Linked DNA regions of Paraflavitalea devenefica. Each later gene encodes a partner of the first gene's protein in a complex. Links are inferred from orthologs where the notes say so. Each region holds a gene or a part of one and is shown on either strand. Other genes may lie near its edges.

Evidence for each region.
Region 2: the proteins of meaB (region 1) and HB364_RS17515 are in contact, whole or in part, in a crystal structure (PDB 8DPB), measured with the Methylorubrum extorquens proteins. The link is inferred for Paraflavitalea devenefica from one-to-one orthologs. Residues at the interface, in SOR26638.1 of Methylorubrum extorquens: Arg20, Ala21, Ala24, Arg25, Thr28, Ser32, Arg33, Arg34, His37, Thr98, Gly99, Gly100, Ser101, Ile102, Leu103, Lys106, Thr107, Ala110, Ala113, Ile114, Asp115, Arg116, Ala118, Phe119, Ile120, Arg121, Pro122, Pro124; in SOR27001.1 of Methylorubrum extorquens: Glu577, Glu578, Asn579, Asp580, Gly581, Arg582, Arg583, Arg585, His596, Ala604, Ser605, Ala608, Asp609, Gly611, Phe612, Asp613, Val614, Asp615, Ile616, Gly617, Pro618, Leu619, Glu625, Arg628, Gln629, Val631, Glu632, Asn633, Asp634, Glu661.

Annotation. Positions count from the first base shown.
Region 1 is NZ_JAARML010000001.1:1,594,933-1,598,172, forward strand. What follows is about bases 199-3,109. They hold meaB (methylmalonyl Co-A mutase-associated GTPase MeaB), read left to right. Parts: upstream 199-1,159; coding sequence 1,160-2,059; downstream 2,060-3,109. Other genes in these bases: HB364_RS06540 (glycosyltransferase), read left to right, coding at 225-1,124; HB364_RS06550 (class I SAM-dependent methyltransferase), read left to right, coding at 2,112-2,798; HB364_RS06555 (hypothetical protein), read left to right, coding at 3,028-3,109. In the rest of the region: HB364_RS06535 (glycosyltransferase family 2 protein), read right to left, coding at 1-121; more of HB364_RS06555, read left to right, coding at 3,110-3,240. UniProt on the Escherichia coli protein: Binds and hydrolyzes GTP. Likely functions as a G-protein chaperone that assists AdoCbl cofactor delivery to the methylmalonyl-CoA mutase (MCM) ScpA and reactivation of the enzyme during catalysis.
Region 2 is NZ_JAARML010000002.1:2,035,861-2,039,085, reverse strand. Bases 67-2,962 are described here. They hold HB364_RS17515 (acyl-CoA mutase large subunit family protein), read left to right. Parts: upstream 67-681; coding sequence 682-2,244; downstream 2,245-2,962. Other genes in these bases: HB364_RS17505 (amidohydrolase), read left to right, coding at 2,844-2,962; HB364_RS17510 (GNAT family N-acetyltransferase), read left to right, coding at 2,254-2,805; HB364_RS17520 (DUF7935 family protein), read left to right, coding at 96-641. Outside these bases: more of HB364_RS17505, read left to right, coding at 2,963-3,225. UniProt on the Escherichia coli protein: Catalyzes the interconversion of succinyl-CoA and methylmalonyl-CoA. Could be part of a pathway that converts succinate to propionate.

The DNA.
Region 1 (3,240 bases):
TTTTGCGTATGCTTTCAATACATAATTTGAGGTAGGGCAAGTTGTTCCAGGTAGGAATCAGGATAGAGAATTTTTTATTTGCTGGTGTCGTCCGTAAATGTTTGCTGATGCCACTTTCCATGAGCAGGTTCAATTTATCAAAGAGATGCTGTAACTGAGTGGCAAATGTGAGAAATTATTTGGAAATAATGCAAATCAGAATAATTTTGGTCAAAACTGACCGAATGAAGATTAGTGGTTTTTCTTATGTGCGGAATGGGTTTATTTATGATTATCCTTTTCTTGAATCTATACAATCCATATTACCCATATGTGATGAGTTTATTATGGTGGTTGGAGATTCGGTAGATGGTACAAGGGAGGCCATTGAAGGACTGAACAGTCCCAAGATCAGGATCGTAGATAGTGTATGGAAAGAGGAAGACCGCGAGAAGGGATATATTTTTTCCCAGCAGGCCAATATTGGATTAGCTCATGCTACCGGCGACTGGGCTTTTCATATACAGGCAGATGAGGTGGTGCATGAAAAAGACCTGCCGGGCATACGACAGGCACTGATTGATTATAAGGATGACGAGAGAGTGGAAGGTTTCCTGTTCCATTTTATCAATTTCTTTGGAGACTATAAGCACTATGGCCCCTCGCGGCGGTTTCATAATAAGGAAATACGTATTATACGGAATAATCCCCATATCCGGTCGTACCGTGACTCACAGGGATTCAGGAAGTTTGAGCATCCCGGAAACCAACATGAGGAGAAAGGGAATAAGCTGCATGTGAAACAACTGGACGCTACTATTTTCCATTACAGTTATGTAAAGAACCCGGAACAGCAACTTAAAAAGCAACTTGAGTTTGTGAAGCGCTATATTAAGGATGATGAAGCGCTGAATAAGTTTGCCGAAAGATGGAAGAACGGATTTAACTATAATAATATTGATATATTGGAGCCTTATACAGGACCTCATCCTTCTGTGATGAAAAGCCGGATAGAAAAGCAGGATTGGGAGTTTAAGTATGACCGGCGTGAGAGCAATATGTCTTTTAAAGAGAAGCTGTTGTACTTTATCCAAAAGAAGACGGGGAAACAGTTATTTACTTATAAGAATTACCGCATTATTTGAATAATAAGCCTGATTTTGTTACTAACCGCACCAGTGTGCTTAAACAGATAGCGCAGGATATTCTGCAAAAGAATATTAAATCGCTGGCGCGCGGTATTTCCTACATTGAAAATGAAGTGCCGGGATACGAATTGCTGCTGGAGTCGCTGCCTGCTGCTCCCGGCATTCCTGTTATTGGTATTACAGGTCCGCCCGGAGCGGGTAAAAGCACACTTGTTGACGCCCTGATCGGAGAATTGGTAAAGCGGCAAAAGACGGTAGCAGTGCTGTGTGTAGACCCTTCCTCGCCTTTTAATATGGGCGCCCTGCTGGGCGACCGGATACGTATGAGCGCCTGGTACCAAAACCCGCAGGTGTTTATCCGTAGTCTGGCCACGAGGGGCTCACTGGGTGGCTTGCATCCCAAAGTAATTGAGATCACTGATCTGCTGAAGCTGGCAGCTTTTGATTATATCATTGTGGAAACAGTGGGTGTGGGTCAAAGTGAAGTGGAAATAGCCGGTCTGGCCGATATAACGGTGGTGGTGCTGGTGCCTGAGGCAGGTGATGAGGTGCAAACGATGAAAGCCGGCCTGATGGAGATTGCAGATATTTTTGTGGTGAATAAAGCCGACAGGCCGGATGCTGAACTTTTTGCACGCAACCTGCGATCGCTCCTGGTATCTGATGTGATAGCCGATGCAAAGCCTGTACCTGTTATTAAAACGGTGGCTTCTTCTAAAGAGGGTGTAGCCGAGTTGATGGAGATCATCGTGCAGGAAGGAGCAGACTGGCACAATAATAACAAAAAGATATGGCTGCTGGCCGAAAGAGCGTACGAACTGATTCAGCGAAAAAGAATGAAAGATGTAGATAAACATATACTGAAGGAAAGTATTGAAGCGCTGGTGAAGCAAGGTGATTTTAATTTATACAGGTTTATTCAGCAGTTTTAAGTCAAAATATTATAGCTTAGCCTGGTTTTCGAAAAAATAAATATACCCTGACATGGATAGGCAGACAATTTTACAAGCCTTATTAAATCAAAAAAAATTAAAAAATTACCTGGAGATAGGTGTGTTTAACGGTCATATTTTCTTCCGGATCAACAGTAATTTCAAAGTAGCGGTGGACCCCGATTTTCGTTTTGATACTTTGCGGAAGATTGGCAAAACAATTCTTAATCCCTACAATATTTTTAATCAGTATTTCGAAAAGACCAGTGATGCTTTTTTTGAGGAGGACGCTGCCAGGGTTTTTGCTGATAAAAAGATAGAGCTGTCTTTAATAGATGGCATGCATGAATATGCTTACGCTTTACGGGATATTGAAAATACACTCAGTTACCTGACGCCGAATGGTGTTATTGTTATTCATGACTGTAATCCTTTAACAAAGGCAGCAGCCAGTTCTTTTGCTGAGTGGGAAGCCCGTAATTTTGCAGACACCTGGAATGGAGATGTATGGAAAGCCATTCTTTACCTGCGTTCTGTAAGAAAGGACGTGAATGCGTTTGTGCTGGATTGTGACCATGGATTGGGAATAGTTACTTATGGCACACCTGAGCGGGGGTTGTCTTTTACGCCCGATCAGATAGCCCGTTTTACCTATGAAGATTTCAATAAGAACCGGGCTGAATGGTTAAACCTTAAGCCTGCCGATTATTTCTATACCCATTTTGGATTAAGTAGATAGATCTTCAAGCATACTCTCCCTGCCGGCTATTGATCAGTAATAGCTTTTTTGAAGCATAATGACCGGCAGGGAGCTTGTTTTCATCCTGCACGGTCTGCTTCTGCCAGACCTTCTTGCCCCGCCATTTTTGTTAGCACTTCTATTGTTCACCGTTCTGATTTGTACGTTTACCGAATTGGTTTTACCCAACCTGCCGGCGCGGGTAGTTTTGATCTATAAATTATAATTCATGAAAAAAGTATTAACGGCTGCCATACTGGTTGCCATTGTCACACTGAGCGGATGCCTTTCTGCTGTGCATCCGCTCTTTACAGAAAAGGACCTGGAGTTTGATCCCAAATTGGTAGGTTCCTGGCGGGGAGGTCCTGAAGATGAGGTACTTACTTTCCAGCAGGGTACACCCGAAAGTTTTGCCAACCTGCCGGAAGGCTTGCAGCAGTTG
Region 2 (3,225 bases), on another replicon or contig:
ATCATGCTGCCCGGCAGACTATAACCACCCCAAAAACCGTTAGAGGGAACCAAAAACCATTTCACTACATTTGTTGACTTAAAAATCTAACCCGCATGTCACTTTCCTTGAATGAACTTATATGGCAGCTTATTATAGCCCTCACATTAGGAGGCACCCTGGCCTATTTGTTCTGGAAACAACGCAAAGAGGCCAAACAAGCCCTGGCAGCCCGGCAGAAGGCTGACAAACAGGAAGCAACGGCCCCCACCAACACCAAGCAGATGCAGTTGCAGGCCTATGAACGGCTGATCCTGCTCACCGACCGGATCGCCCTGCCCAACCTCATCAGCCGGTTGAATGCGCCCGACCTGAGCGCCCGGGATATGCAGGCCATACTGATCCAGAATATCAAGGGAGAATTTGAATACAATGTTACCCAGCAGATGTATGTCACCCAGGAAGCCTGGGAAGCTGTGCGCAACCTGAAGGACCAGAATATGCTGATCGTAAACCAGATCACCTCCTTTTTACCGCCAGAAGCCACCGCACAGGACCTTAACCGCAGCATCCTGGAAATGCTGATGCAAAATCCCAAAGCATCTTTACATTCCATTGTGTCCGATGCCTTAAGCTATGAAGCCCGTAAACTGATGGCTTAATGAAGCCCATGCCGGAAATTTGACCTTAACAGTGTTGCTTATGCCTGAAAAAAAGATCTTTACAGACAGCGGAATTGAGATCCATGAGTTGTATGACGCCCGTCGTGTACAAGGGTTCCCTCCCCTGCCCCCGCCCGGCGATTTTCCCTTTACCCGCGGCGTGCAGCCGGATATGTACCGGGGAAAGCTGTGGACGATGCGGCAGTATGCCGGTTTCAGCACTGCAGAAGAAAGTAATAAACGGTACCACTATCTGTTATCGCAGGGTGTAATGGGCCTGAGCGTGGCATTTGACCTGCCCACACAGATCGGGTACGACAGCGACCACCCGCTGGCTGAAGGAGAAGTGGGAAAAGTAGGCGTGGCTATTGACAGCCTGGAAGATATGCAGACGCTCTTTAAAGGCATTAAGCTGGAAGACGTGTCGACCTCCATGACCATCAATGCTACCGGTTTTATCCTCCTGAGCTTATATGTAGCCTTGGCCAAACAACAGGGCGCCGACCTGAAGAAGATCTCCGGCACTATACAGAATGATATCCTGAAGGAGTATGCTGCAAGGGGTACTTATATTTACCCGCCCAAGCCTTCCATGCGCATCATCACCGATATTTTTGAATGGTGCAGTCATGAGTTGCCCAAGTGGAATACGATCTCCATTTCCGGTTACCATATCCGCGAGGCCGGCAGTACGGCCGTACAGGAAATTGCTTTTACCCTCAGCAATGGTAAGGCCTATGTAAAAGCAGCCCTGGAAAAAGGGCTTGATATTAATGTATTTGGCAAGCGCCTCTCTTTCTTTTTCAATGCGCACAATAATTTGTTTGAAGAGGTGGCCAAGTTCCGCGCTGCCCGCAGTATGTGGGCAGTGATGATGAAGGAACTGGGCGCCACAGACCCCAAGGCCATGATGCTGCGCTTCCATACCCAAACGGGCGGCAGCACCCTCACGGCCCAACAACCACTCAACAATATATCGCGCGTTACGATTCAAACCCTGGCCGCTGTATTGGGCGGCACACAATCCCTGCACACCAATGGCTATGATGAAGCACTGAGCCTGCCTACAGAAGAAGCCGCCCGTATTGCCCTGCGCACGCAGCAGATCGTGGCATTTGAAAGTGGCGCCGCAGATACCGTTGACCCGTTGGCCGGCTCTTATTTTGTAGAGTCCCTCACCCGGCAGGTAGAAGAAGAAGCCTGGAAACTGATCAGTAAGATAGATGCCATGGGCGGCAGTGTATCGGCCATTGAACAGGGATTTATACAGGATGAGATTGCCCGCAGCGCTTATGATCACCAGCGACAGGTAGAACGCAATGAAAAGATCATTGTGGGAGTGAATAAGTTCCAGGTAACAGACACCAATACGGTCCCTCCCTTTAAAATAGACGACTCCATCCGCCAGGTGCAAAGTGATAAACTGGCTATCCTCCGCCGGCAACGTGACCACGCCAAGTGCGATCAGTTGCTGCAATTACTAGCCGATAAAGCAGGCAGTGATGAAAACATTATGCCTACTGTTATTGAAGCGGTAGAGCAGAAATGTACGCTGGGTGAGATTGCAGATACCTTGCGGGAGGTGTACGGGGAATATAAGTAACTTCGTTCCATGTACTCAGCCACCACAGTTGGTTCCAATAAAGATCTGGAACAAATACTTCAATTGCAGCGTCAGAACCTGAAACAGTTCATCAGCCAGGAAGAAAAGAACGCGCAGGGCTTCCTCACCATGCAGTTTAACCTGCCCATGCTGCAACAACTGCATGCCATTGCCCCCAGCATTATTATTAAGCAGGCAGATGAAGTAGTAGCCTATGCCATGACGGTAACGCTGGAAGGCCGCCAGGCTTATCCCGACCTGGAGCCTATGTTCGTGAATTTTGAGAAACTACAATGGCAGGGGAAGCCTTTGTACGATCACCGCTTTTATGTAATGGGACAGATCTGTGTTTCCAAGGCACACCGGGCCAAAGGATTAGTTGACATGTTGTATCAACACCACAAAGTGGTGTATAGCCCGCACTACGATTTTATTATTACAGAAATTTCTACTTCGAATTACCGGTCACTGCAGGCGCATAAGCGGGTTGGCTTTGAGATCATTCATACGTATGAAGACTTTATGGACAACTGGAATGTGGTGGTATGGGATTGGCGGTAACGATTATTTCGATATATTGGAGGATAAACAATCCGTCAATGCGTTTACCAGCCAAACTAACCTGTCTTTTACTGCTTTTATCTACTGCAACCAGTTTTGCACAGCAACCTGTATCAACCCTCATTGAACAGAAAGCCAGCGCTATTTTACCCAAGCTGATCGAATGGAGACGGTACCTGCATGAACACCCGGAGCTCTCCAACCGGGAGTACAAAACAGCGGAATATGTAGCGACTCATCTAAAAGCATTGGGACTGGAAGTGCAAACGGGCGTGGCCAAGACCGGCATTGTGGCCATCCTCCGTGGCGGCAAGCCCGGACCGGTAGTAGCCCTGCGGGCAGATATGGATGCATTACCCGTACAGGAGCGTGTAAACATTCCCTTTAAATCAACTGTTATGGCCGACTACCTGGGCCAAA